DNA from 3 places in the Blautia sp. TF10-30 genome. Region 1 is predicted to be linked to each of the others. Evidence: riboswitches for the same ligand, from Rfam matches in the RefSeq annotation. Region 1 holds a riboswitch; each other region holds the start of a gene.

Region 1 (10,062 bases):
AAATGAATGTGCGCCGCCGCCAGGTTGTCATTGAACTGGACAAGGAGCACTCCGCGATTATCCAGTCCGGTGCGATGCAGTGGATGGGCGGCCATGTACAGGCGACCGCCGGAATCAAAGGGATCGGCGACCTGTTCGGAAAGGCCATCAAAGGCGCCATGACAAAGGAATCTGCCGTAAAACCGGAGTACGTCGGCGACGGATATCTCGTGCTGGAACCGACCTACAAATACATCATTCTTGTGGATGTCGAGAAATGGGGCTCCTCCGGAATGACGATTGAGGACGGCATGTTCCTCGCCTGCGACGGCAGAGTCAAAACCAAACTGACCGCCCGCAAGAGCATTTCCTCCGCTGTCCTCGGCGGCGAAGGCTTCTTCAATCTGAGCCTCGTCGGCAGAGGCGCCGTTGCCCTCGAAAGCAACGTACCTGAGGACGAGCTGATCGAAGTCGAACTCGAAAACGACGAACTGAAAATCGATGGAAACCTCGCCGTCTGCTGGTCCTCCAACCTTGATTTCACCGTAGAGCGCTCCACCGGAACCCTCGTCGGATCCGCCGTCAGCGGTGAAGGCCTCGTCAACGTCTACCGCGGAACCGGCCGCGTCCTCATGAGCCCGGTCGCCCCGACAGATTCCCTGCCGACTGCAACCAACACGACCCAGGCGAACCCCGCTGTGAAGAACAACCTTCCGCCGGAAAATTAAATTCGAATCCTCTCCGCCCCTATGCCTAATACGCATAGAAAAAAGTCAAATTAAACCTCGTTTTTGATTGACACTTTCTTCAAAACATGTTAGCGTAAAATACGCATTTATCTTTACATTCTTAAGAAAAACCATACGATAAAATACATGTTCTGGAGAAAATGATGAATAGAATAAACTGGACTGAACTGAAACCGCAGATTCAGCAGGTCGGGCGATTAAGTCTGCCTGCGATTCTTACACAGATTACTACGATTGCGATGCAATACATTGATTCCGCGATGGTCGGCGCGCTTGGGGCGAATGCTTCGGCGGCGATCGGACTGGTTTCGTCGACGACGTGGCTCCTCAGCGGTACGATTTATGCGGTTTCAGCCGGTTTTTCTGTTCAGGTAGCGCATCAGATCGGGGGAAATCATGACAAGAAGGCAAGGGATGTTGTGCGGCATGGCATCGCGTCCGCGCTTGTTGTGTCGGCTGTTTTGTGCCTGATCGGGCTTCTGATCAGTCATCCGCTGCCGGGGTGGCTCGGCGGTGCGCAGGAGATCCGGCGGAATGCCACGCTCTATTTTATGATGTTTGCCATCATGCTTCCGTTTTCCCAGCTCAACTCGCTGATGTCGTCCTTCCTGCAGTGCAGCGGTGATATGGTGACGCCCAGTATTTTAAATGCCGTCATGTGCGTGCTCGATATCATTTTCAATGCTCTTTTGATTCCGGTTTTCGGTGTCATGGGTGCCGGTATGGGAACGATGCTGGCCTGCGCCGTCATCAGCCTCACGGGTGCCTGGTTCTGTTGTGTCCGCAATCCGCGGCTGCGTCTCCGCCGGAAGGAAAAAACGGTTTTTGATACGAAAATTCTGAAAACTGCATTCAAAATTGGTGTGCCGGTTGCCGTACAGGAAATCGCGATGAACAGCGCCATGGTTGCTGCCACCATGCTGATTGCCCCGCTCGGCTCCATTGCGATTGCGGCCAATTCGTTCGCCGTCACCGCCGAAGGCCTCTGCTACATGCCAGGCTACGGCATCGGTTCCGCCGCGACAACGCTCGTCGGCAGAAGCTACGGCGCCGGAAATTACAAGCTGGCGAAACGCTACGGAAATATCTGCATTGCCATGGGCGCAGTCCTGATGGCCATCACTGGAGGTCTGATGATGATCTTCTGTCCGTTCGTCTTTAGCATTCTGACTCCTGACCCGCAGGTGCGCTCGTTTGCCGCCGAGGTACTCCGCATCGAACTGCTCGCCGAGCCGTTTTTCGGCGCTTCCATCGTTGCCGCCGGAGCCCTCCGCGGAACAGGCGATACGTTTGTGCCAAGCCTTCTGAACCTTGGCAGCATCTGGGTCATCCGCCTCGGTCTCGCGGTGCTTCTCATCACCCCGCTCGGCCTGCGCGGCATGTGGATCGCCATGGCTATCGAGCTCTGCATCCGCGGATTGCTGCTGCTCTACCGCCAGCATACATCGAAATATTATAAACTGCCCGCAGCCTGACTTGGCGGCAGCGTATAGAAAAAGCGCTTATTTGAGATTTCATTCCCGCCTCAAATAAGCGCTTTCTATTTTACCTTATCCCTTGTTTCAATTCACAGTCGGTATTTTCACGGAGTCTGACATGTCGAAAATAGTTCGACTGTGACTTGCCTCATGTCTGTGGAGGATACCGATTTCTCTCCGCCCGCCACTGCCGTTATGTTTCTTTTAACAATTCATCCCACCACTTTAGAAGCGGGGGACTTCTTGTCTACTGGTATTAAAACTGAATCACTTCCGGCTCATCCGTAAAGGAGCTGATCATTGCCGTTGCGTTCTGGAAATTTTAAACGTCTCAACCTCCACAACCCGCTCTTTCCCTCTCGTTCCCCAGATCATCAGATGGACCTTATATTCCACCGAATCCCGTGCATAAAAGAATGGCTCCTCGCGCAGCAATGATGCGCGTTTTCCTTCGGCTTCCAGTATCTTTTTCCGTTTCATTGCCTGCTCCTGGATTTTTCGGATCTGGGTTCCTTCTTCGCCGGTGAAGCGTCGTTTCGGATAATTCTGTGCTTCGCGGGCCAGTTTTTTTTCCAGTAAATCCACGACTTTCGCGTGGCGGCTCGTATGCAGCAGTTTTGCGATCTGTTTTGCGAGGAGTTTTCCCTGCCATTTTTCATAAAGTGCAAGATACCACAGCAGCACTTTATCGCCTGCCTCCGATGCCAGTTTTTTCATCTCCGTAATTGCCTCTTCCGTCGCTTCCCACCACGGGCATGACGGTACGAGATACTGATCCGGCACGGCCGGGTAGCAGCAGAAATTGAGCGGCGGGAAATTGGCCAGCGATGCCAGACGCATTTCTTCCTCGGTGCAGAACGCCTCGCCGAGGTATTCCAGCTTGTCCCGCAGGATCGCAATACGGAACTCAATCTGCCGCAGATACTCGTATCCGTCCACCCAGAAATGACCCGTTTTTCCGTAATCAAACAGATGCACTTCCAGTGAAAGGCGGCTGAAAAACAGCGTGCACACCGTCTCTTTCTGCCGCACGATCAGAACGTACTGCTCCCCGTCTTTTTCCAGTGCAGCATCTATTTCTCCCTCGTATTCCTTCTGATACGTTCCCGTCAGCTCCGCGTCATGAAAAACGAGAAAGCTCTCTGCCGCATCGTTCATCAGATAGACAAGCCAGATCTCCTTTTCTCCTCCCCCGTACCGCTCACCCGGAAGCAGCAGCTCGAACTGCCCCTGCGAAAGAAGCACATCCAGCCTTTCCAGTTCCTCGGTCCATGTGATATTTTCTGCAATTTCCATTCCGTGATTCTCCCCTGTTTTCTTTTACTTCCTATGATACACCATAAAAAGGCTCCACTGCAATCCAAAGCAGTAGAGCCCCTTCTCCAAATTTTTCTGTTATTAATCCGTCCCGTTATCCGGCGCATGCCGTCCGCACTTTCTCGTCCAGCGTCGTCTGAATCTCTTTTAAATTCACCGGTTTCGGAATATGCCCGCGTCCGCGCACCGCTTGCGGTCCGTTGCAAAGGTATTTGCTGTCATCGCAAAAATCGGAACATCATTGTCCTCACGCACACTGTTTCGAATTTTTTTCGTCGCCTCGATGCCATCCATCACCGGCATCTGCATATCCATGAAGATCGCAAAATAGCTTCCCGGATCCGACGCTTCAAACTGATCCACGGCCTTGGAACCATTCTCCGCCCAGTCCACGACAAGGCCGAAGCTTCCAAGCAGCTCCGTCGCAACCTCTGCATTCAGTGCATTATCCTCCGCAAGCAGAACAGCAGCACACCTGCAATCAGTGCCACCAGATACAGCGGGTGGTCAAACAGATACGCCATGATGGTCGGTGTCTCCACGTTCATGCTCGTAAATGCGGTGATCGCCGGATGGCGGGAAAATGCAAACTCCTCCTCTCGTATTTTCTTTTCGCAGGCAATAAAAAAGCACCATAGATTCTCCTACCGTGCATTTGAGTCATTTCTCCCTATTTATTTTATAAGAAATGTTCCATATTTACGCAGCTGGCTGCCATTTTACAGGCCCTGTAGCTTTGCGTCACAGCCTTTCGACTGCTTTGCCGAGATTCTTTTTTTATTTTAATTCATTGCTGTAAGACTCTCTTCTCCTTTCCCATCGGAATATGATATAATGACCTCTGGATTTTGGCAGATTACTGTTTTTAACATTGGAGGTGTACGATGAAATACAGACTCATAACAGAAAACGATTTAGAATATGTTGTCGAAAAAAATAATGAATACTACAACAATGTCGAAGGCTGCTGGACCTATGAAAAAGCCTATAAGAGAATTTATCAGGTACTCACAATGGAAAATTCCTGAAGTAAACTGCGGAATCGCAAGTATGTGTTTCGTCTTGAAAAAGCAGCAAAAATATAGTATAATATTTTTGTTTCTGACCTGGCTGAAACATTTATAATTCTTGTTTCTGTAGCTCAGCAGGATAGAGCGTCCCCCTCCTAAGAGAAAGCCGAGGCATTCCCCAAAGGGAAAAAATGAAAAACAACTTTCAGTTCGAATCTATTCTGAAAAATGCCAAAGGTGACAACAAAGCATTCCCCAATTTGGGGAACGTTCTAATGTTACCAAAGTAAAAAAATCTGTAGATTGACAACTCGAAAAAGAGTTGATAATCTTATATATGGCCGAAGGGAAAAATCCCAGAAACCCAGTAAAATCAAGGGTTTGCGGCATGTGTCGTCATAGCTCAGCTGGATAGAGCACTCGCCTCCTAAGCGAGGGGTCGGAGGTTCAAATCCTCTTGGCGACGGGCTTCAAAGCGTTCGAAAATGTTAGCTGGATTAGCTGACAGCGAACGCTTTTCTTATTTTCTAATCACGTTCGTGGCATGAAATTCCATTCAAAATGATCCATTTCCAGCTAACACAATCCGATTTTTGTTAGCTGACAGCTAATCAAAATCACCGGTTTGCAAACATGGTTTTTCAAGAGTCCAGCTAACATTTGGGTTCCGCTCTGTTGTCACCCCTTATTTGGGGATGTAAATCAGAGAAAAGGCAGGAAAAGAAACAATCTCTCCGAAACCTGCAAACATAAATTAGCTGAAACAGTATTCAATTCTATTAGCTACAGCTAATAGTCAAACGGCAATGTCTGTTTGGAACTTTTCTTACAACAAAAGTTCCAGGCAGGCATTTTTTATTTCCTGAATCCTGGAGGAAAGGAGTCAAGATGACTGATGCAAACAGACAATCAGGAGAAAAAGAAGAAAGAATCATAGAAATTGAGATTGAACGTCTCCGCCCTTTTAAGGAGCATCCGTTTCAGGTGAAAGATGATAAGGAAATGTTTCTTCTGCAGGAAAGCATTGAGAAATATGGAATCTTAAATCCGCTGATCGTCAGACCGGTACCGGATGGCTACTATGAAATCATATCCGGTCACAGAAGAAAACATGCTGCAGAGAAACTTGGATACCGTAAAGTACCGGTGATCATCCGGGTATTAAGTGAAGATGATTCCATCTTAAGCATGGTGGATTCGAATCTTCATAGAGAACGGATCAGCTACAGTGAAAAGGCTTTTGCTTACAAATTAAAGAATGACGTATTGAAAAGAAAAAGTGGTCGAAAAAAGAGCCAAGTTGACCACAAAAAAACAAGAAAACATTCGATAGATATTATCAGTGAGGATTGTGGTGATAGCCCAAAACAAGTGCAGCGTTATATTTCACTGACAAAGCTGATACCAGAAATGTTGCAGAAGCTGGATGATGAAATTATTTCTTTTTGCCCGGCTGTGGAAATAGCAGCACTGAAAGAAAATGAACAAAGAGAACTGCTTAAAGCAATGGATTATGCACAGGCGATTCCGTCACTCTCACAGGCTCAGCGGATAAAGCAGCTGAGTAAAGAAAAACAGTTATCGCTGGAAAAGATGGAAGAAATCATGTGTGAAGTTAAAAAGGGTGAGATCACAAGAGTGGCATTCACAAACGAGCAGTTACACAAGTATTTTCCAAATTCCTATACACCGGCAATGATGAAACGGGAAATACTGGCACTGCTGAAATTATGGAAAAAAGAATCATGGGAAAGTTAAAGGAGGAAGAAATCATGTGTAAAGTTATATCCGTAGTAAACCAGAAAGGTGGAGTCGGCAAGACCACCACAACCGTAAATGTAGGTATTGGACTGGCAAGAGAAGGTAAAAAAGTACTGTTGATTGATGCAGATCCGCAGGGGAGTTTAACAGCAAGTCTTGGATATGAAGAACCGGATGATCTTCGAATTACACTGGCAACAATGATGATGGATGTTATCAATGAAGAAGATATTAATCTGGAAGATGGTATCTTACATCATCAGGAAAATGTAGATCTGCTTCCAGCAAATATTGAGCTTTCCGCACTGGAAGTAACGATGGGAAATGTTATGAGCAGAGAAATGATCATGAAAGAATATATCGATGCGATAAGATCCCGATACGATTATATCCTGATCGACTGTATGCCAAGTCTTGGTATGATGACAATCAATGCACTGGTTTCTTCCGATTCCGTGCTGATACCTGTACAGGCCGCATATCTGCCTGTTAAAGGACTTCAACAGCTGATTAAGACCATTCTTACAGTAAAGAAAAGATTGAATCGGAAACTGGCGATTGAGGGCATTCTCCTGACTATGGTAGATTTCAGAACCAATTACGCAAGGGACATTGCATCAAGAGTACATACAACCTACGGAAGTCAGATTGAGGTATTTGAAAATGTGATCCCGATGTCTGTAAAAGCTGCTGAGACCAGTGCGGAAGGAAAAAGTATCTACATGCACTGCCCGAAGGGAAAAGTTGCTGAGGCATATATGAATTTAACACAGGAGGTTTTGAAGAATGAAAAATAGAAGTGGTGAAAAGATTAAGCTGGCAAGTATTGATGAACTGCTCGGTGTGGTAAATGAAGAATCTGCAATGGAGATAGAGATCAGTAAGATCCATCCGTTTAAGAATCATCCATTCAAGGTGTTGGATGATGAAAAGATGCAGGATCTGGTAGAGAGCGTAAAGATCAATGGAGTGTTGACACCGGTACTTCTCCGTATGGATGAAAACGAAGATTACGAAATGGTATCCGGTCACAGAAGAATGCATGCAGCACAGCTTGCAGGACTCACAACTATTCCGGCAATCGTAAGAGAATTATCAGATGATGATGCCATTGTGACGATGGTGGACGCTAACATTCAGCGAGAGGAACTGTTACCGAGTGAGAAAGCCTTTGCCTACAAGATGAAACTTGATGCAATGAAAAGACAGGGAATCAGAACAGATTTAACTTGTGTACAAAATGAACACAAGTCAGGTAAAAAGTCACGAGAATTATTGGGTGAGCAAGTTGGAATAAGCAGTGTGCAGGTGACTCGTTATATCCGACTGACAGAGCTTATTCCGGAACTTCTTGATCTGGTAGATAACAAAAAGCTTCAGTTCACGGTTGCTGTAGATATCTCTTACATCGATAAGGAAGTACAGGGATGGATTTACGAATATATCTGCGACACAGGATTTATCAAACCAAAACAGATTGCAGCACTTAGAAATCAGCTGAATGATGGACCAATCAATCAGATCCAGATGTTATCGATTTTCAATAATTGTGTAATGGCAAAGAAAGTATCCCGGTCTCTTACTTTCTCAGAAAAGAAACTGACAAAGTATTTTCCGGATGATTATACAGCCAAAGATATGGAACAGATAATTGAATCATTATTAGAAAAATGGATGCAGGAACAGTCCTGTTAAGGATAGAAAAAGCTAAGAAAACAAAGTCAAAGAAGTTTAAAAAGAGGACTTCTTAGCAGAAAACGAAAGGAGGAAATTATGGAGAAAAAAATGACATTTAATTATTTTTACGGTACCGAAGCTGATCAGTTCAGCTTCTACCGCATACCAAAAGCATTATTTACAGACAGCTACTTTAAAGATTTATCAAGCGATGCCAAAATTTTATATGGACTGATGTTGGATCGAATGTCTCTTTCCATCAAGAATCAGTGGTTTGACGACAAAAACAGAGCATATATCTACTTTTCCATCGAAGATATCATGGAATTACTGAACTGTGGCAGAAATAAAGCCATCAAATCCATGAGAGAACTGGATGACGAAACAGGAATTGGTCTGATTGAGAAACGTAGACAGGGATTTGGAAAGGTGAATGTTATCTACGTAAAAACCTTTATGCCTGAGAAAACAGATGAGAAAAAATTTGGAGAGGAATTAGAGAAGTTTAAAAAACAAACTTCTGTGGAAAATGAAGAGACTGCAGAAGTTTACAATTTAAACTTCATGAAGTCCCAAAATCAAACTTCTAGAAGTCCCGAAAACAAACTTCAAGAAGTTTACATTTCAAACCCTAATAATACTAATCTTAGTGATACTGAAATGAATGATAATAAATCTAATCATATCATATCTGTGGATGAGAAAAGATGTGATAGCGATAATCGCTCTGAGGATTATCAGGCTTATGAAAACCTTGTCAAGGAGACCATTGATTATGAATCACTGGAAATAACCCATCATGACGATATGCGACAGGTAGATGAAGTCGTGAACCTGATCGTAGAAACTGTGATGTGTAAAAATGACAAGATCTTGATTGCCAGCAACTGGTATCCGGCATCTCTGGTGAAGAAAAAATTTCTGATGCTGACCTATTCACATATCGAGTATGTCTTACACTGTATGCGTGGTAACACCACAAAGGTGAAGAACATCAAGAAATATTTATTAGCAGCCCTGTTTAATGCACCGTCTACGATGAATGGGTATTATCAGGCAGAAGTGAACCATGATATGCCAGGACTGGTAAGATAGGAGGTGCACATGTTTATTTTAAAACTTGCTGGGAAGATATTATTACTGCCGGTATGGCTGATACTTTTTGTGATCGGCCTGGCAGTGAAGATGACAGTACAGACTTATGCGGTTGTCAGAGGAATCCTTGGATTTATATTCACTTTGTTGATTATAGCGACTGCATACTGTTACCATGATTGGGTACAGGTTGCATTCCTGTTTTCGCTGAGTGTAATTCTGTATCTGATCCTGTTTGCAGGAGTGTTTGTAGACACTGTACTGGATATGACAAGAGAAAGTATTATTGATTTTATTTTATCGTGAGGAGGATATGAAAATGAGCGAAAACAATGATTTTATTCAGTTACCACCGATCAAAAAAGACACACCTTCCGAAGTGGTCTCAATGATTTGGCAATATTTGAAATTACCCGAGGAATCCAGAAAAAGGGTGAAAGCAGAGTTGATTAATGTACATGAGAACTGTGGGAAAGAAGATTTTCAGATTCCTAATCTCTATGACATCGTTTCAAAAGAGGAAATCGCAGAATTTGAGGGCATCATGCGTAAGATCATAACAGGAATTATTTCTGAGGCCAGTGGTATAGCCACCTGGGTGTATGTGCAGAAATATGAGAAACACAAAACTCTGGATGAAATGCTGCAAGAATGGCAAGGCGCAGGCCAGTTTATTATTGTCATGGATACCTGGTTCGAAAAATTGATGGCGGAATAATATGATACTGTGATAGAATGAAGAAAACGATTTGATGTGCAAATCGGTAGTTGAGGAAAAGAAAGAATGGAAGATAAAAAGATATTGCTTGATAATATTGATAAAATTCATACAACCGAAATGGGAATTGATAGAATTAAAAGAAACCTAAAAATAGATACAGCAGATGTTGTTGAGTATTGCAAAAATAAGGTATTAGATAAAAATTGCAATATATACAAACAGGGTAAAAATTGGTATTGCGAGGTTGAAAATATCAAAATTACTATCAATTCATA
Region 2 (10,062 bases), on a different contig from region 1:
GGAAGACGGATACCAGGAAGTGTGGACTTTGAAAATAAAAAATACAGGGGAAAGACAGCGCCATCTCAGCATATTTTCAGCAGTCAGCTTTTATCTGGAGGGCTTTTCTTATCCGCGATATTATGAAATGTATCGTTGTATGGAAACAGATTATGATGAAAAGTTAAAGGGTGTATATTGCAGATCCGCACATCCTTTCGCACCGCACAAAAGATACAACGCATTTCTGGCAGCATCAGAGCCGGCATACGCATATGATGGAAATCTGGAAGCATTTTGCGGGACAACCAGTACCATAACAAGGCTGGATGCATCAGCAAGCGCGCTCTTCCAGAGACCGGACATTGTCGTAAAGGGAAAAGACTGTACAAATTCCAAAGCGGCCCTTTTTATTCTGGGCGGTGTGCTGCAGCATAAAATTGTGCTACAGCCAGGAGAAGAAAAAGAATTACAGTTTGTATTTGGAATCAGTGAATCACTTGAAGAGGCAAGGGCGGTATCGGAAAAGTTTTCCAATTCTGCAGTTGTGGAAAAGGAACTTGAAAAAGCAGAAACGCATTATCTGGAAAAATATCGTTCGCTGACCGTGGAAACGCCGGATGAAAAAATCAATCACATGATGAATAACTGGGTGAAAAAACAGGTGGATTTTTGCATTGTCGGGAAAAAAGGAGTCCGCGATAATCTTCAGATTGCAGTTGGCCTGTTAAACTATCGGCAGGAAACAGCAAAAAAAGAGATTCTGGAATGTCTTCGCCATCAGTTTCGGGATGGTCATGGAGTTCTTACGTGGTATCCTTATGATGATACCCGGTATTCCGATCAGCCGTTCTGGATCATATGGGCTGTCTGCCAGCTGATAAAAGAAACGGGAGACTTTTCTATCCTGGATCTGGAGATTGAATGGCAGGATGGAGGGAAGGCGGCTGTTCTGGATCATGTGAAAGCGGCTGTGAATCGATTGCTGCAGGATAAAGGAAAGCATGGACTGGTACGGATTTATTTTGCGGACTGGAATGATGCACTCAATGTTACAACGGATGAATATGCGGAATCCGTAATGCTTTCCCATCAGTTCTGCCTGGCATTGAAGGAATTAGAAGCATTACTGAAGAAAAAAGGCGATCAGGTATATGCCGGAAAAATAGCAGAGGAATATCGTATCTTACGAAACAGCATTAATGCATATGCATGGGATGGAGCGTGGTACATGCGGGCGTTAAGTGATGTGGAGAATATTGGTTCCAAAAACAGCGAAGGAAGCAAAATTTATCTGAACGCGCAGACATGGGCTGTTTTAGGAGATGTTGCAGATGCAGAGAAATTACCTACGATATTAAAAGCAGTGGATTCCATGGAGCATGATTTTGGATTTCCGTTAAATCTTCCGCCGTATCAGAAGTATTCGCCCAATGTAGGGAGAATGTCCGGCATGCTGCCAGGATTGTTTGAAAATGGTGGTGTATACTGTCATGCTACAGGGTTTAAAATTCTGATGGACTGCAAGGTGGGGAGAGGAAGCAAAGCATTCGAAACACTGAAAAAAATTATGCCGGACAGTGATAAAAATCCATCCATGCAATCCGGAGCAGAACCATATGTTTTTACAAACTGTTATTCTACTAATCCCGGATATTATGGAAGATCCTACCAGTCCTGGACAACGGGAACTTCTGCGTGGTGCATGATGGGATTGTACGAAGGAATTCTCGGAATCAAACGGGATTACGATGGACTGCGGATCGATCCGTGTCTGCCGAAAGAATGGGAAAAGGCAGAAGTGACCAGACATTTTCGAGGTGCTGATTATCATGTAATCATCGAAAATCCAGATCATCTGGAAAAAGGAGTGCTTGAAATTAAGACAGACGGAGCAGTTTGCGATATGTCCGACAAAGCAGATGGGTTTGTGCTGCCTGATTTCAAGGATGGAAAAATGCATGAAGTCCATGTTATATTGCGTAAATAGACAAAAGAGGCTTGTTTATGAAGACATCAGCAGAAAGAAAGGAAAAGAGATGAAAAAAAGTATTTTTCAGGAACTTGTGGAAGAATCAATTGTTCTTTTGAAAAATGAAGAGCAGATCTTGCCATTAAAAGAAAAAAAGGTGGCTTTTTTGGGACGGGCACAGATAGAAACCATTTTTTCGGGAAACGGTTCGGGAGCATCCAAATCCCTTGCAAACAAGAATCTCTTATGTGAATGTGAAAAAAGAGGAATCTGTGCAGAAGCAGGGTTAAAACAATTTTATACCAGCCATCAAAAAAACGAATCGGAAAAGTTTGTGATTGACGGTATTGATATCACAAATGTAGAAAATATGAACTGTGGTTTTATGTATGAGATCTTTGGAAAATATCAGCCGATGTGGACAGAGTATCACATTCCGGAGCAGCTGATGCAGAAAGCCAGGGAGTTTACCGATACCGCTGTTTTTGTGCTGGGAAGGAATGCTGGTGGGGAAGAATGTGACAGGCACATCAAAGGTGATTATGAACTTACCGAATCCGAAAAAGAACTGCTGGAACAGGTGTGCTGTGTTTTTCCACATGTGATCGTTGTACTGAATATTAATGGAATGATCGATATGCAGTGGGTGAACGCCTATTCCGCAATTAAGGCCGTGGTGTTTCTGGGAATTCCGGGCGAAGAAGGCTGCGGAGCATTAGCTGATATTCTGACGGGGGCTGTGAATCCATCTGGCAAATTAAGTTTTTCCATGGCAGAGTCTTTCAAAGACTACCCGACAGCAGAAAATTTCACCTGGAATAAAGAACAGGAAGATGAAATTTTAACTTACGAAAATTATGGACTGGATGCAAAGGCAAATGGAAGTACAGGATATACGAAAAGCCCGGTAACGGTGTATCAGGAAGACATTTATCTGGGGTATCGCTATTTTGATACTTTTCGGAAACAGGTATTGTACCCCTTTGGATATGGAATGTCTTACACATCGTTTACGATTCTTCCGAAAGAGATGAAACAGGAAAAAGAAGAGGTGGAATTTATTACGGAGGTAACAAATTCCGGAAATTATGCAGGAAAAGAAACGATACAGCTTTATTTGTCCTGTTCTGGTACAGAGTCGGAAAAACCGGAAAAAGAATTAAAAGGCTTTGCAAAAACGAGACTTCTTGCTCCGGGGGAGAAACAGAATATTTCGATTCGAATATCCATGCAGGATCTGGCAGGATATGTTGAGACATCTGCATCATATATCCTGGAAAAGGGAAAATATCAGTTTTTTATCGGAAATTCATCCCGTGAGACAATTTTTGCAGGAAAAATCCAGATAAGAGAAGATTACGTAATTAAAAAATGTGTGAATCGTCTTTGCGTACAAAACTGCAATGTAGAGCATTTGCAGGTACTATCTGCAAGAGAAGGACGAAAAAAGGTCCGAATGCATGAAAAGAAAAAAGAAGAGACCGATGGTTTAAAAGAGCAGGAAAGATATGATCTTTTACGGGATGAAATGGAACAAGTAAAAAATTTCAGTATCGAACAGCTGGCTGCATTGTGTGTGGGGTATGGACCTGGAATTCCATTTGCAGCGTTCAGCAAACAGGAACAGCCGGAAACCATATTGGATGGTCAGGGAAATCCACTGACCAAAAACGATCATCCAGTCGGAGCAAAAGGATATGTCTCCCCGGCTATGCCAGAAAAAGGTATTCATTCCATTTTTTATAAAGATGGACCGGCAGGTGTGGGAACGGGGGCCTGGCCAACGGCTATGCTGATTTCCTGCGCATTCAATAAAGAACTGTGGGAAGCGTTTGGAAATGCGGTTGGCGCAGAGTGCGAAAAGAAAGCGGTTGACGTATGGCTGGCACCAGCAGTCAATCTGCACCGGAATCCGCTTTGCGGGCGAAATTTTGAATATTTTTCGGAGGATCCTTATCTGACCGGAATCTGTGCGGTCCAGATTACAAAGGGCGTTCAGGAAAATCATCCTGTCCGCGTCTGCCCCAAACATTTTGCCGTGAATGAACAGGAAACGTATCGAAGAGGAAGTGCGAAGAAGCGGTACGATGCGGTAGATTCCATCCTTACGGAACGTGCATTGCGGGAACTTTATCTGAAACCTTTTGAAATGTTGGTTCGAGATGCCGGAGTATCTTTTATTATGACATCGTTTAATAAAATTAATGGGGTTCTTGCAGCTGGAAATCGAGATTTGTGTACGCATATTTTACGGGAAGAATGGAACTTTGATGGTGTTGTCGTTACTGACTGGGGCGATATGGATATTGTCGCAGATGGCGGCGATGCTGTGGCAGCGGGAAATGATATCGTGATGCCGGGTGGCCCGCCGGTGATCCGGCAGATTTTGCAGGCCTATCAGGAGAGACGGATTACCAGAAAAGATCTGGAAAGGAGTGTTGCAAGATTGTTACATGTTCTGAAGTTATTTGAGAAAGGGGAGCGTATTTAAATGAAATCATATAGGGATCATACACTGGGTGCCAAAGAAAGAGCCTCTCTTCTGCTCAAAGAAATGAGCCTTGACGAAAAGATGGCACAGATTAACTGTGTTTTTCCTTTTGATCAGGATGCCTATAACTTTGAAAAAATTCAGCAGGAGACAAAATACGGAATGGGAGAAGTAAGCACGCTGGAAATGCGCAGGATGGAGACACTTGATGAAGTGGCTGCATGGCAGAGAAAAGTGCAGAAGATTGTGATGGAAAACAGTGCCCATCAAATACCGGCAATCTTTCATATGGAAGGATTGTGCGGGGCCTTCATTCAGGACTCCACCAGTTTTCCGTCTGGGATTGGCAGGGGAGCAAGCTTTGATCCCAAGCTGGAAGAACAGATTGCAGAAATTGTGAGCAGACAGGAAACGGCCTGTGGTATTACCCATATACTGGCACCGGTTCTGGATGTGGCAAGAGATCCGCGTATGGGCCGTTTTGGAGAAAGTTATGGAGAAGATGCTTCCCTTGTAAGTGCGATGGGGGCAGCGTATACGAAAGGAATACAAAAGAATACAGTTGCTTCAAGAAAAGCAGAAAGTGTGGCAAAACATTTTGTGGCTTTTCATAATTCGCAGGGTGGAATTCATGGAACACACAGCGAAACGCCGACGCGACTTTTAGAAGAAGTGTTTGCAAAACCTTTCCAGGCAGCAATCACAGAGTCAGATCTGAAAGGTATTATGCCTTGTTATTGCTCTGTGAATGGAGAAGATGTATCTGCTTCTCATAACATGCTTACGAAACTGCTTCGGGAAAAAATGGGATTTGACGGCATGTGCATCAGCGATTACGGTGCAGTGGGAAATGCGCATAGTGTACATCATATTGGAGAAACATTTGAAGAAGCCGGTGCGATGTGTCTTCATGCGGGAATGGATATCGAGATGCCGTCCTGTACTGGCTATAATGAGAAATTAAAAGAGATGTTTTCAAGTGGAAAACTGGATATCCATATTTTGGATACAGCGGTTTTGCGGGTTCTGGAGGGAAAATTCAGAATGGGCTTATTTGAAAATCCCTATGCGCTGGAAGGAAAAGAGCTTCATGCTCTTGTAATGCAGGAAGCAGACAGGAACACTTCCCTGCGGTCGGCCAGAGAATCCATGGTACTGCTGAAAAATGACGGCGTATTGCCGATTGCGGCAAAAGGGAAAAAAATCGCGGTGATCGGACCGCATGCCGGGTATGCCAGAAAAATGTTTGGTGGATACACACATATGTGCATGATGGAGTCTACCTATGCGATTGCCAATTCTATTGCAGGTGTAAGCGGAGTTGTACAGGCAGATGCAGATGAGATTATTACGGTTCCGGGAACCAATATTCAATCTGATGAGACAGAGCAGTTTGATCAGATCCTGAAAAGACAGAAACCGCAATGCAGAAATCTGTATGAAGAATTCCAAATCCGCTTTCCGGAAAGTGAGATTTTATATGCATATGGCTATCCGATTGCAGGAAACGACGAAAGTCATTTTGAAGAAGCGCTGCAGGCAGCAAAGCAGGTAGACATTGTGATACTGACGCTTGGCGGTAAGCACGGAACGTGTTCCATGGCATCAATGGGAGAAGGAATTGACAGTACTGATATTAACCTTCCAAAATGTCAGGATGCATTTATTCGCAAGGCTGCGCAGCTTGGAAAACCATTGGTTGGCGTTCACTTTGATGGAAGACCGATTTCCAGTGATGCTGCAGAGGAATATTTAGATGCTATTCTGGAAGCATGGAGTCCATCGGAAACAGGAGCAGAAGCAGTAGTTGATATTTTAACCGGAATATATAATCCGGGAGGAAAACTTCCGGTTACCGTTGCTTATGGAGTGGGACAGCTTCCGGTTTATTACAATCATCCATATGGTTCCTCCTGGGATCAGAGCGGCAGTATCGGTTTTGCCAATTATGTGAATATGCCGCACAGACCGAGATATTATTTTGGATACGGACTGTCGTATACAACATTTACATATTCGGATTTACATATCTCGATGGGAAATGAAAAGGCAGCAGATACGGTTCAGATCTCCTGCGCTGTTGAGAACACGGGAAGCTGTGAAGGAGATGAGGTCGTCCAGCTTTATTTACGAGATGAATATGCCAGCCTGACAAGACCAGTAAAAGAACTGGCAGGTTTTAAGCGCATTCACCTGCGAAAGGGCGAAAAGAAAACGGTATGCTTTGAGGTGAAAACGGATCAAATGGCTTTTCTGGACATTGATATGCACTGGAAAGTGGAAAAAGGACGATATGCAGTAGAGGTCGGAAGTTCTTCAGAAGATATTCGTTTAAGAGGAAGCTACTGTGTGAAAGAAAATAAATGGGTTGCGGGAAGAAACAGAGCGTTTTGGGCAAGTGCCGCAGCGAAATAAAAAGAACAGAACCGGATGCCATTTTATACAAAGCGGCATTCGGTTCTATTCTTGCGGTATTCCCGTGGGGAGCAGTTCATTTTTTCACGGAAACATTTTCCGAAATAGGACTGCTGGCTGAAGCCGGTCTGCAGGGCGATCTGTCCGATGGGAAGTGTGGTTTCTGTTATCTCCGTGATTTGTTTTCTATGTTTTGGCAATATCTTAATAATTTCTGCAGATATTTTCATATTATTTTTTCGATATAATAAGTATATTTGTTGTAAAAAGGATTGTAAAGGTAGTCCAAATGGACAATAATAGTTTATCACATACAACGTGGAATTGTAAGTACCATATGAACCAGAGCAGGAAAACCTGCCGTCGCTGATCACACTTGAAAAAATATGTGCAGCTTTGGGCGTGACATTATCGCAGTTTTTTCAGGAAGATAATTCAGAGAATCTGACAGAAAAACAGAAAGAAGTTCTAGGGATATGGAACGATCTGAGTACAAATAAGCAGGAAACAGTAATGTCAATGTTGCGTGGACTTCGGAAGTAGGAGAACAGTTCGAGTATATGTATCGGCTGTTCTTTTTTTGTTTTTGAACGTTAAAATGTTAATTTTTTTCTTGTGTATAGTAGAACACTAAAGTATAATAAAATCAGTTTTTTGCATAAGATTAAAGCTATAATAAGGAAATTGGCAAACCAGATGAAAGTCTGGGACGCAAAGCTACAGGGCCTTTAAAATGGCAGCCAGTTGCATAAAATGAGGTGCACTGTCTGTCTGACGGTGCTTTTTTACGGTGTTATTTCATAGACGTAACAATAATGATTTTATCAGGAAAGAATGAGGAAAATAAAAGTATGAAAAAGGCAAAACGTTGTCTGATAGCAGTGGTGTCAGGTGTACTTGTAGCATCTGCTGTCTTGTCTGGATGTGGACAGTCAAAGAAAGAAGTATCTATAAATGATGATCATCTTACCGTTTATCTGTGGGAAAATCGTTTGATGAAAAATATTGCACCCTATATCCATGAACAGTTTCCAGATCAGGATATTGAATTTATTATAGGTAACAATGATACCGATTTATACAGTTATTTTAAAGAACATGATGAATTACCGGATATTATAACAGTACGTCGATTTTCTGGAACAGATGCACAGGACTTACAGCCTTATCTTATGGATTTTGCTTCTTATGATGTTGTTTCCAAGTATTATTCTTATGCGGTGCAATATTATAAGAATGCGGAGGATGAAATCCAGTGGCTGCCAATCTGTGGTATTCCGCAGACGATCATTGCCAACAAAACACTGTTTGATCAGTATGGCGTAAAGATTCCAGAAAATTATGAGGAATATGTACAGGCATGTCAGCAGTTTTATGATAATGGCATAAAACCGTATTCCATGGATCTTGGTGAAGACTGGTCTAATAATGAAATCATCCAGGCTGCAGCAATCGGTGAGTTTACAAGCCTGGATGGTATTGAATGGCGAAACGGTGCAGAGACTGCAGCGGATGAAGTAAAGTTTGATGATGTATTATGGAAACGTATTTTTTCAGAAACCAGTCAGTTTCTTAAGGACTCGCATTTTGGTAAAGAAGATATCAATATTGATATCAATACAGGAACCCAGATGTTTGTCGAAGGAAAATCAGCAATGTTTCATGGACATCCGACGGTTATGCAGCAGCTGCAGAAACAGATGGATGCGGAGCTGATCCGTATTCCTTACTTTTCACAGACATCGGATGAATCCTATGTGTACATGACTCCGTCCTTAAACATTGCATTTAACAAAAACCTGGAAAAAGACCGGGAGAAACTGGATACTGCGCTGGATGTGCTGGATTGTATGATTTCAGAAGAGGGGCAAAAGCTGATTGCGGATGGAAGCGGTGTTATTTCATTGAATACAGATGTTCCAACCATGATGCAGGATGTGCCTGGACTGGAAGAGGAAATTAATAATAATGCTGTTTATATCCGATATTCCGCCCAAAAATCATTTGATGCAAGTCTTGAGGCTGTTCACGGATTACTGTCAGGGGAAATGGATGAAATACAGGCTTATGATACTTTTCGCAGTGTAATGAATCGTAAAGATCCAGAAGAAAAAGCAACGGTGAATTTTGAAAATGAATATTCCATTTCACTGAACGATAGAAATGGCCGTGATGCAGCATCTTCCATTTTAACTACGATCAGAGAAGAAAATGATGCACAGCTGGCTCTGGCACCATATTATTATTTCACTTCTTCTATGTACAAAGGAGAATGCACCAGCAGCCGGGTTGGCATGATGACAGCGAAGAGTTCAGATACACCATTATATGTTGCAAAAATCAATGGTAAACAGGTTTATGAACTCGTGGAAAATTATCTTGCTGATGCTGATGAGAATTTTTACGTAACCAATAAATACGAATTACCAATTGCATCCGGTATGAAAATGATCGTCAATCAAGAGGAAAGTGGATTTTCGTTAAAGGACTTAACAGTTAATGATAAGAAAATAGACAAAGAAAAGGAATACTCGATTCTTCTTACAGACACCACAATGTCTGTTTTGAAAAAAATAAATCTGAAATGTGAGATTGAGCAGCTTAAAGATACAACATTATCAAGTGCATGGACCGAAGCAATGTCAAATGGACAGCAGCCGTCAGCACCGGAAGACTATATAGAGGTTGAACAGTAAAAGTGGAGATAGAACAAAAGGTAAACAAAAGAAAAAAAATAACAAGGCTGTTGCTTATACTACTTATGATTCTTTTAAGCTTAGTTTGTATCAAGTATCTTATAAGTAAGTCTAATAAGTATATCAGCGAAAATGGAAAAAGCAGTATGGGAGCTGTTGTTGAACAGATACAGCAGACCTATGATCTTCAGGTGAGTGGATACTACAGCCAGCTGCAGTTGGTTGAGGAATTCTTACTTCATGAGAGGGAACTGTCTCTTGAAACGGATACGAACAAAAATTTCTTTGAAGCATGGGAAAAAGAATCGGAAAGTACTCTTATATTCCTTCAGGAAAATGGTCAGGCAATATCAGCAGGTGGAACAAAAATGCGGATTGATATGCCAAGTAAACTTCTGCTGGACTTAAAGAACGGATACAATATTGGAAAACTGGTGCGTTTTGATTATGATCAGAAGAAAAAAGACGGTTATCTGGTTGCGATTCCATGTCAGGAATACACGATCAAT
Region 3 (10,062 bases), on a different contig from region 1:
AAGCCGAACTGTGGCGTATCGACGCCCTTCGGAAAAACATCAGAGCAAAGCATTACCATGTTAGCTTTGAACCGTTATTCGACGATCCCGGTACAGTTGACCTTTCCAGAATCAACTGGATCGTTGTCGGCACTATGACCGGGGCTCAGAGCAGGAAGATTCATACGGAGCCGGAATGGGCATGGTCTCTGACGGATCAGGCACACGCACTCGGCATTCCGGTGTTTATGAAGGAAGACCTTGTCCCTATCATAGGGGATGAAAATATGATTCAGGAAATGCCGGAAGAATTTAATAAAGTGTTAGAGGTACAGAAATCATGGAAGAAGTAATAAATGGAATCCTCATTCGTGAGGTGGAAACAAAGAACATCATGACTAAGTCTAGTCTGCCGGTAGGCGGTTACTCGGTCAATCCCTATGTGGGCTGTACACATGCCTGCAAGTATTGCTATGCTTCTTTTATGAAGCGCTTTACCGGGCACAAGGAGGAATGGGGCACTTTCCTTGATGTGAAGCATTGGCCGGAAATTAAAAATCCGAAGAAATATGCCGGACAGCGGGTGGTCATCGGTTCTGTGACAGATGGCTACAATCCACAGGAGGAGCAATTCGGGAATACCAGAAAACTTCTGGAGCAGCTGATCGGCAGTGACGCAGATATTCTGATCTGCACAAAGTCGGATCTTGTGGTACGGGATATTGATCTGCTGAAGAAGCTTGGACATGTAACCGTTTCATGGTCGATCAACACACTAGATGAAAATTTCAAGAACGATATGGATTCTGCTTCGAGCATTGAGCGCCGTATCTCTGCTATGAAGCAGGTATATGAAGCAGGTATCCGTACAGTCTGTTTCGTATCCCCGGTATTCCCCAGTATCACGGATTTTGAAGCAATCTTTGAGCGGGTAAAGGATCAGTGCGATCTGTTCTGGCTCGAAAATCTCAATCTTCGAGGCGGTTTCAAAAAGACAATTATGGATTATATCGCCGGAAAATATCCTGATCTTGTACCACTTTACGACGAGATCTATAACAAGCATAACCGCAGCTACTTTGAAGCACTTGAAGTAAAAGCTGAGAAAATGGCTAAGAAGTATGATTGTGCCTTTGTGGATAATGAAATGCCTTATGGCAGAGTCCCGCAGGGACATCCGGTGATCGTAGATTATTTCTATCATGAGGAAATCCGTGGGACAGAGAATACCGGAAAAAGAAATCGCTAACTTCAAGTTTGCAGGGAAGGTGGCTATCATGGAGATGAAGAGAAATGGATGAGAGGAAAGCGTATTGGTTTGAACAGCCATATATGCCGCAGATGAAAAATATTGCGGTGGCTCCTGTTATTCTGGAAGATGGAAGACTGTCCTTCTGTGTTCCAGGGGATGATTATTTTGAGTTCCAGTGTGATGATGAAGTGATGCACAGACGGGGTGGAACATATAAATTTCATGCTTTGGATGTTGATACATTCCGCAGGGAAACGTGTCAGTGGATATCATAGGGAAAAGAGATTGCAGACTGCTGTAAAACAACAGAAGAACTGCATGAATGCTACCTGAAACATTGGACTTATAACAGATAGAATGATTATATTTACGAAGGCATCGGTCACCTGGTTGGCTGGTGCTTTTTTCGTGAGGAAATGGAGGTGGCGGGATGTATCCGGTATCGGATGGGTTTCTGAGAGCTGTGAAGAGCAATACAAGAAAATATTACTGGACGGGTACGATCGTTACCAGAGGCGGAATGACGTATGAGTTCGGGGCGAAGGAGATTGTGAAGGGTTCCGGGTATATTTCCAGGCAGTGCTGTGGAAGCACGGAAATTGAACTGGGGACGGTGTATGCGGCGGAGATGGGGATCACGCTTCTGAGTGACATTGACAGGTATACGCTGGAGGATGCTCAGGTGACGCTGGTGTTTCATCTGGTGCTGGCGGATGATTCGGTGGAAAATGTGCCGATGGGAGTTTTTGAGGTCAGTGAGGCGAACCGTCTGGCAAAGTGCCTGGAACTGAAAGCCTATGATTTTATGCTGCGGTTTGATAAGAGTTTCAACGGGTTTGAGACTGTGGGGACTGCTTATGATTTTATTGCTTTGTGCTGTAAGCGGTGTAAAGTGGAGTTTGCGAATAAGAGGGCGGAGATTGATGCCATGCCGAATGGCGGGGTGACGCTTTCTGTTTATACTGAAAATGATATTGAGACCTGCCGGGATGTGCTGTTTTATGTGGCACAGGTTCTGGGAGGTTTCTTTATTATTAACAGGGAGGGAAAGCTGAAACTGAGAAAGTACGGGAAGGATCCTGTGATGAAGGTGGAGCAGAGACACCGGTTTTCTTCCAGCTTTTCGGATTTTATTACCAGATACACGGCAGTGAGTTCCACCAACAAGCAGACGCAGATTGCAGAGTATTATGCTCTGGATCCGGATAATGGGCTGACCATGAACCTGGGTGTGAACCCGCTTCTGCAGTTTGGGTTAAAGGAGACCAGGGAGATGCTGTGCAGGAATATCCTGGCAGATCTGTCTGTGATCCGGTATGTGCCGTTTGATTCGGATACCATCGGGAACCCTGCCCTGGATCCAGGGGATGTGCTGACATTTGCGGGAGGACAGGCGGATGAGGGACAGATCACCTGTATCACTTCCATCAGACAGAAAATCGGGGGAAAGCAGAGCCTGAAATGTGTGGGGAAGAACCCGAGGCTGGATCAGGCGAAGTCAAGGAATGACAAGAATATTTCGGGACTGCTGAATCAGATTGAAGACAATGCGAAGACCGGGAAGATCGGGATCCATACGTTTACCAATGCTTCCGCGCATGAGATCGGGCAGACGAAGGTGAAGCTGATCAGTATCCAGTTTGCTTCTTCTGAGGAAAACCACATGCAGTTTTTTGCGCAGGTTGTTGTGGATGTGGCTGCGGATCCGGTGGAACGGTCTGCGGAGGCTTCCGGGACTGTGGTGATTCCATTTCCGGGCGGAAGCGGCAGTGGAACTGGAAGTGGTACGGGTGGTTCTGATGGAACCGGGGAGACATCGGATGCAGGAAGTTCTGAAAATGATGCGGCAGGGAATGAAGTTGGAAATACTTCTGGGAATGAGAATACAGGGAGTACGGATGATGTCGCTGGTGGCTCGGATTCCGGATCCGGAACCGGGAGTGGTTCGGAGGTTTCTGTGGATGTGAGCCTGCCGGTGAAGTGGCAGGAGGACGGACAGGCGGTCTGCCATGTGGTCTTTGAATTTAATAATGAGGAGATTGTGGAGCATTGTCCGGTGGAGACCTGGCATTCCGGGAAACATATTTTGTCGCTGTATTATCCCATTGAGAAGATCGTTGCCAATTATACGAATATATTCAATGTGTATCTCTGGATGGAGTATGGCAGCGGTACGGTTGATGTGGGAGACTGCATTGCTTCTGTCAGCGGACAGGCAATGGCGGCTGGGGAAGCCTGGGACGGAAAGCTTGAGGTGGAGGATTATACCACGAGATTTGCCATTGGCGGAGGACTGGATGTGAATGTTTTCCGGGATTCGCAGGAGTATCTGGAAACCATCCGTGCCGACGGGTATGCCACTTCTTTTTCCTATGTGGAAGACTGCATGAAGGTGATCCGTCAGTATGAACTGACAAGATTTGATGAAGGGGGATGTGAGGCTATGGCAAAGACTGCTGAGAGTGTTCTGGATGTGATGAGGGGATGGCTGGGATTCAGTGAGGCCAATGGAAAGTTTAGGGAGATTATTGACTTGTATAATAGTGTGAAGCCGCTTCCCAGAGGATATGCGGTGCAGTATTCGGATGAATGGTGTGATACCTGTGTGTCTGCTGCAGGGATCAGGGCAGGATGCAGTGAGCTGATCGGCAGGGAGTGCGGCGTGGAGGAACACGTGAAGATCTTCAGGGAGATGGGGATCTGGATCGAAGACGGAACCATCACGCCGGAGCCGGGTTATGTGATTGTGTATAACTGGGACAAGGCCACACAGCCGAATGACGGGTACAGTGACCATATCGGTTTTGTGGAGGAGGTTTCCGGTGGGAATGATTACTGCTATTGAAGGTAACCGGGGTGAAAAGGTTGACAGAAGGGTGATCCCCCTGGGATGGGGATATATCCGCGGATATGCGGCTCCGCAGTATGAGAAGGCTGTGAAAGGAACCAGCGGGAATCCTGGTACAGGAAAGAAAAGTGTGGAAGCTGTGGCGAAGGAAGTGATTGCCGGAAAGTGGGGGAACGGCGAGGACAGAAAGAAGAGACTGCAGGCTGCAGGGTATGATTATCCGGCAGTGCAGGCGAAGGTGAATGAGCTGGTGAAAAGTAGCAACAAAAAGAGTGTGGAAACTGTAGCAAAGGAAGTCATTGCCGGAAAGTGGGGGAACGGCGGGGACAGAAAGAAGAGACTGCAGGCTGCGGGATATGATTATGGGGCAGTGCAGAGAAAAGTGAATGAGTTGATGAGATAGTAGGAAGCCTGCTGTTGTCTGTGGAGAAATCTGCGGATGATGGCAGGCTTATTTTTTTGTTTGAGGTTTCAAACTTTTATGTGACAAACATAACTGTCTGTGCTATTATAAAAACGATATAAGCGAAAATGACTTTTGCGGAAACGAAAGTATCTTTATATTTTTTTATCCGTATACTTCCTATAATGGGAATGAATACTTGCAAAGTTGATTACTAATATTTTTTCATTATTACAGGTACAATAAGAACATGTAATAGCGGAAATGAGGTATAGTTACTTGCAGATAGAGAAGTATATTGCGGATAAAATAACATTTTTGTGTGAAAAGCGTGATATCAATAAATATAGATTATCGCAGCTGTCGGGAATTTCCCAGTCATCACTGGGAAGAATCATGGCGCAGGAAAACCTGCCGTCGCTGATTACACTTGAAAAAATATGTGCAGCTTTGGACGTGACATTATCACAGTTTTTTCAGGAAGGTAATTCAGAGAATCTGACAGAAAAACAGAAAGAAGTTTTAAGGATATGGAACAATCTGAGTACAAATGAGCAGGAAACAGTAATGTCAATGCTGCGTGGACTTCGGAAGTAGGAGAACAGTTCGAGTATATGTATCGGCTGTTCTTCTTTTGTTTTTAGGCGTTAAAACGGTAATGTTTTTCTTGTACATAGTCGAGCATTAGAGTATAATAAAACCAGTTTTTTTTCATATGTTTAAAAGCTATAATAAGAAAAACGGCAAAACAGATGAAAGTCTGCGACGCAAAGCTATAGGGCCTGTAAAATGGTAGCCAGTTGCCACGTTAAAGATGCATTGTCTGCAATGACAATGCTTTTTTCATTTTTGGAGATTAAAAAGAAACTAAAACAGGCAATAATTGGTGGCTGCTAAAATATAAAATGAAGTAGATAAAAACGCAGGTGTAAAGGAAATCGGTTATGTGGAAGAAAATTAAGTCAGCACAGGAACGAAAAAATACATTTAGGATAAAAAAAGAGTTATGGATACCGGTATTTGTATTGATGATCGGTTTGGTTGTTCTGGTGAATATAGGCATTCGTGCGGATAGCAGTCAAAGGTATTTGATAAGGTCAAGAGCTGAATTAAACGCAGTAACGTATGCAGATCATATGAAGGCTGATATCGTGAGGGGAATTGATATTACAAATAGTTTTGAACAGATTGTTATTAGTGAAAACGGAAAAATTTCCATGTTCTCGAAAGTTGCGGAGAATATGATGGCAGATTATGTCCAGAGTATTCAGATCGCACCAGACGGCGTAGTGACTGAGATTTATCCGGAAGACGGAAATAAGGCTGGAAAGATAGATCTTATTCATGATAAAGAACGAGGAAAGATATCTTGTTATGCCAGAGACAATGATGTGATAACCATGCAGGGACCATTTTCTTTGAAACAGGGTGGAACGGGGATTGCTGTAAGAAATCCGGTGTATGTGGAGCAGAAAAATGGCGAAAGGACATTTTGGGGATTTACAATTGTAATTATTCGTGTACCGGATATATTCGCTGATTCTATAAAGTCACTTACCGATTTTAGCTATGAATATAAGTTGTCTAAAAGTATTGCACCGTGGGATGAAACATACGAAGAAGTGTATGGCTCAGGTGTGGAAATGATTGATCCTGTCACATATACTTTCGAATTAGGTGACAGTCAATGGGTTCTGGAAGTGATGCCTGAAAACGGATGGAATAGCAATGAAAAGTTATATAGACTATGGGGCTGCGGTTTACTGATTGTTTTGCTTTTAACTGGATTTGTTTTTATGATTATGTTACTGCACAGGACACAGGAATCGGAAAACACAGTAGTGAAATTAAATAAAAAACTGCAGAAAGCATTGGAGCAGGCGAAAACAGCCAGTGTTGAAAAATCTAATTTTCTGTTTAATATGTCACATGATATACGTACTCCTATGAATGCAGTTATTGGTATGACGTCATTAATAAGACATGATGCAGGAAATAAAGATAAAGTAATAGAGTATGCAGATAAAATAGATGTTTCATCCCAGCATCTGTTAGGGATTATTAATGATATTCTGGATATGAGCAAAATTGAGGCAGGAAAAACAGTTTTTAAATACGATGATTTCTCTATTCTGAATTTTATACAGGAAATCAATAATCTATTTCATTCACAGATAGATGAAAAGAAACAGATTCTTACAACAAAGAAAAATATCCGACATGAGTGGGTGAACGGGGATCAGCTTCGCCTGATGCAGATTTTCAGCAACCTGCTTTCTAATGCAGTGAAGTACACGCAGGAAGGTGGAGAAATTCAGTTTCTGGTAGAAGAATGTGAAACAAATTCATCCGTCTATGCAAAGTACCGTTTCTTAGTCAGGGATAATGGAATAGGAATGTCAGCAGATTTCAAAGATAAAATCTTTGATGCTTTTACCCGTGCCGAAAATTCTGTGACGAATAAGATCCAGGGAACCGGTCTTGGAATGGCTATTACCAGAAATCTGGTTGAAGCAATGGGAGGTACCATTGATGTGGAGAGTGAACTGGGACAGGGAAGTTGTTTTGAGGTTCTCATAGAGCTGAGAATTGCAGAGGATAGAACAGTTGCTCTGGCGGCACAAGAAGACACAGATGAGCAGAATGTACCATCTGTGAAAATGGTGAAGAGGTTTTGAAAGCATTTGAACAGTCTGCTCCGGGGGATTATGACATGATCCTGATGGATGTGCAGATGCCTGTTATGAATGGTTATGAGGCAACAAAGGCAATCCGCAGAAGCTCCCATGAACTGGCAAAGACGATTCCGATCATTGCCATGACTGCGAATGCATTTTCCGAGGATATCCAGCATTCTCTGTCAGCCGGTATGAATGCACATGTTTCAAAACCGGTTGAGATGACGGTACTGGAAAAGACAATCAGAAGCATAAAATCCGGCGGGGGGGGCACCGAACCGCAGGTCACTGAACAGTGACAAATGGATTTGATGCGGTAGTGCAATTTTATTAAACCAGGAGGTTGACAAGGAGATGTATAGAGAAATATATTTGACAGACAGACAGACAGACAGACAGACAGACAGACAGACAGACAGGAGATTTAATATGATTTCGAGAGCAAAGAAATATGTGGCAGTATTACTGGCTTTTGTATGCGTGTGTATGATATTTTCTCCCCAGACTGCATATGCAGCCGAGGACAGTTCGCAGCATGAAACTGTCAAAGTCGGTTTCTTTGCCATGGATCGTTATCATGTGATGGATGAAGAAGGCAACCGCAGTGGGTATGGCTATGATTTTCTTCGGCTGATGGCCCGTTATTGGGATGTAGATTACGAATATGTCGGATATGATAAGAGCTGGGATGATATGCAGCAGATGCTTGAAGATGGCGAGATTGATATGGTAACATCTCCCCGCAAAACACCGGAAAGAGAAGAAAAGTTTGATTTTTCACGTCCGATCGGAACCAATAATGGGATTCTGACCGTCCGCAGTGACAACAGCACGATTGTGGATGGCAATTACAGTACTTACAACGGTATGCGTGTGGCGTTTTTGAATGGAAGCTCCGAGATAAAGAGTTTTGCGGATTTTGCAGGCAACAAAGGATTTACATATGATCCATTTTATTTTGATACGACAGCAGAGATGGAGGAAGCTCTTCAGAGTGGAAATGTTGATGCTATTGCTGCTAGTTCTCTGAGAAAAACAAACAATGAGCGTATCGTGGATAAATTTGACAGCAGCGATTTCTATGTCATGGTTAAAAAAGGTAATACAGAATTGCTGAATGAGATCAATTATGCAATCGACCAGATGAATGCAGTTGAGGGTGACTGGAAAACGACACTTTATAATAAAAATTATGAAAGCATCGAAACTAAGAATCTGGAATATACGGAGAAAGAAAAAAGTATTATTTCACAGTATTCCAAGGACAACCCGCTTCATGTTCTGTGTGATCCGACCCGTTATCCATATTCTTATAATGAAAATGGTGAGATGAAGGGTATTATCCCGGATTACTTCCGGAAAATTGCAGACTATGCCGGGATTTCCTATGAGTTTCTTACACCTGCCACCAGAGATGAGTATATTGCTTATCAGAAAAATAAGGAAACCACAGATATGAGCATCGATGCGCGCCTGGAAACAGATAACTATGCTGAGACGAAAAAATGGGGGATTACTGCACCTTTCATTACGATGCAGCTGGCAAGGGTGACACGGCGTGACTTTGATGGAAAAATTAATGTTGTTACTACTGTTGACCAGACAGCATCAAATTCCATTGAAGATGCAATGGCACCCGGTGCAGAAAAACTGATGTGCAGTACCCGACAGGAAATGATGGAAGCTGTCCGTGAGGGTAAAGCAGATGCTGCCTTCGTCTACTATTACATGGCACAGGCGTTTGTGAACAGTGACACTACGGGCACCATGACATATACTCTGCTGGAACAGCCTACATTCACCTACCGCATGGTAATTTCATCAACTGAGAACCATGCGCTGGCTGGTATTCTGACGAAAGCAATGTATGCCATGCCCCAAAATCTTGTTGAAGATCTTGCAGCACAGTATACCACATACAAAGCAACAGAGCTTACACTTGTTGACTGGATCCGTCTGCATCCTGTTGTTACTGTTTGGGTTCTTCTTATTTTTGGATGGCTGCTGACTGCTATGGCTGGGACAATGGTGCGTCTCAGTGCAAGAAAAAAAGCTCAGAAGGCGGCCCAGAAGAAAGCTGAGGAAATGGCGGAACTGGCAGAGCATGCACAGGCTGCAAACAAGGCAAAAACAGCATTTCTGTCACATATGTCCCATGATATGAGGACACCGATGAATGCAATCATAGGATTTACCGGTATTGCAATGAAAAACAATCCGTCAGACGAAGTGAAAAATTGTCTGGAAAAGATTGACGAAAGCTCAGAGCATTTACTGTCGCTGATCAATGATGTATTAGATCTGACCCGCATCGAAAGTGGAAAAGTGAAATACAATCCGGTACCGGCGGATGTGAAAAACATTACAGATTCTGCATTGGATATTATAAAAGGCTTTCTTACGAACAGGGATATCAACTTTAAGATTCAGCGTGAAGATGCAAAGATTCCGAATGTACTTGCGGATCCTGCACGCCTGCGCGATGTGCTGGTCAATATTCTGAGCAATGCCGTAAAATACACTCCGGATGGAGGAACGATTACATTTGAAGCCCGGTGTCAGGAGAAGGGCGGGGATGGATATATAAATATGCGTTACCGCATTTCGGACACTGGTATTGGCATGAGTGAGGAATTTACAAAAGAAGTTTTTGAGGAATTTGCACAGGAAGATTCCGATGTGAGAACGCAGTACCATGGAGTTGGACTGGGGATGGCTATCGTAAAGAAGTATGTAGATATGATGGGTGGAACCATTTCCGTGCAGAGTAAAAAGCATGAGGGAACCACATTTGTTGTGGATATTCCTTTGGAAATTACAGATAAGGAATGTAATAAGGCAGACACAGGTTTTTCTGAAAAGGTAAATCTTACAGGTGTGAATGTCCTTCTTGCAGAGGATA

The links. A riboswitch is a leader RNA that binds a small molecule or an ion and turns the genes downstream of it on or off. The one in region 1 is predicted to bind cyclic di-GMP.
Region 2: another riboswitch for cyclic di-GMP. It lies ahead of DXD02_RS09680 (ABC transporter substrate-binding protein); the one in region 1 lies ahead of DXD02_RS14990 (response regulator).
Region 3: another riboswitch for cyclic di-GMP. It lies ahead of DXD02_RS15765 (sensor histidine kinase); the one in region 1 lies ahead of DXD02_RS14990 (response regulator).

Annotation. Positions count from the first base shown of each region.
Region 1 covers NZ_QUKM01000026.1:5,251-15,312, forward strand. The annotation lists gene DXD02_RS14975 (AIM24 family protein) at 1-707, shown strand, start outside; gene DXD02_RS14980 (MATE family efflux transporter) at 872-2,203, shown strand; gene DXD02_RS14985 (DUF3878 family protein) at 2,504-3,502, opposite strand; gene DXD02_RS14990 (response regulator) at 3,677-3,985, opposite strand; cyclic di-GMP riboswitch class I at 4,223-4,298, opposite strand; gene DXD02_RS15515 (hypothetical protein) at 4,408-4,551, shown strand; tRNA gene DXD02_RS14995 (tRNA-Arg) at 4,926-4,999, shown strand; gene DXD02_RS15005 (ParB/RepB/Spo0J family partition protein) at 5,326-6,291, shown strand; gene DXD02_RS15010 (ParA family protein) at 6,306-7,091, shown strand; gene DXD02_RS15015 (ParB/RepB/Spo0J family partition protein) at 7,081-7,989, shown strand; gene DXD02_RS15020 (DUF6017 domain-containing protein) at 8,068-9,066, shown strand; gene DXD02_RS15025 (hypothetical protein) at 9,076-9,372, shown strand; gene DXD02_RS15030 (hypothetical protein) at 9,386-9,784, shown strand; gene DXD02_RS15035 (DUF3781 domain-containing protein) at 9,851-10,062, shown strand, end outside.
Region 2 covers NZ_QUKM01000009.1:40,852-50,913, forward strand. The annotation lists gene DXD02_RS09655 (GH36-type glycosyl hydrolase domain-containing protein) at 1-1,969, shown strand, start outside; gene DXD02_RS09660 (glycoside hydrolase family 3 protein) at 2,019-4,442, shown strand; gene DXD02_RS09665 (glycoside hydrolase family 3 N-terminal domain-containing protein) at 4,443-6,857, shown strand; gene DXD02_RS16385 (helix-turn-helix domain-containing protein) at 6,881-7,087, opposite strand; cyclic di-GMP riboswitch class I at 7,534-7,609, shown strand; gene DXD02_RS09680 (ABC transporter substrate-binding protein) at 7,709-9,553, shown strand; gene DXD02_RS09685 (ATP-binding protein) at 9,556-10,062, shown strand, end outside.
Region 3 covers NZ_QUKM01000003.1:286,439-296,500, reverse strand. The annotation lists gene DXD02_RS05265 (radical SAM mobile pair protein A) at 1-332, shown strand, start outside; gene DXD02_RS05260 (radical SAM mobile pair protein B) at 320-1,228, shown strand; gene DXD02_RS05255 (hypothetical protein) at 1,273-1,506, shown strand; partial or broken gene DXD02_RS05250 (hypothetical protein) at 1,662-3,548, shown strand; gene DXD02_RS16070 (hypothetical protein) at 4,060-4,482, shown strand; gene DXD02_RS05245 (helix-turn-helix domain-containing protein) at 4,747-5,079, shown strand; cyclic di-GMP riboswitch class I at 5,215-5,290, shown strand; gene DXD02_RS15765 (sensor histidine kinase) at 5,427-7,160, shown strand; gene DXD02_RS15760 (response regulator) at 7,157-7,459, shown strand; gene DXD02_RS05230 (transporter substrate-binding domain-containing protein) at 7,590-10,062, shown strand, end outside.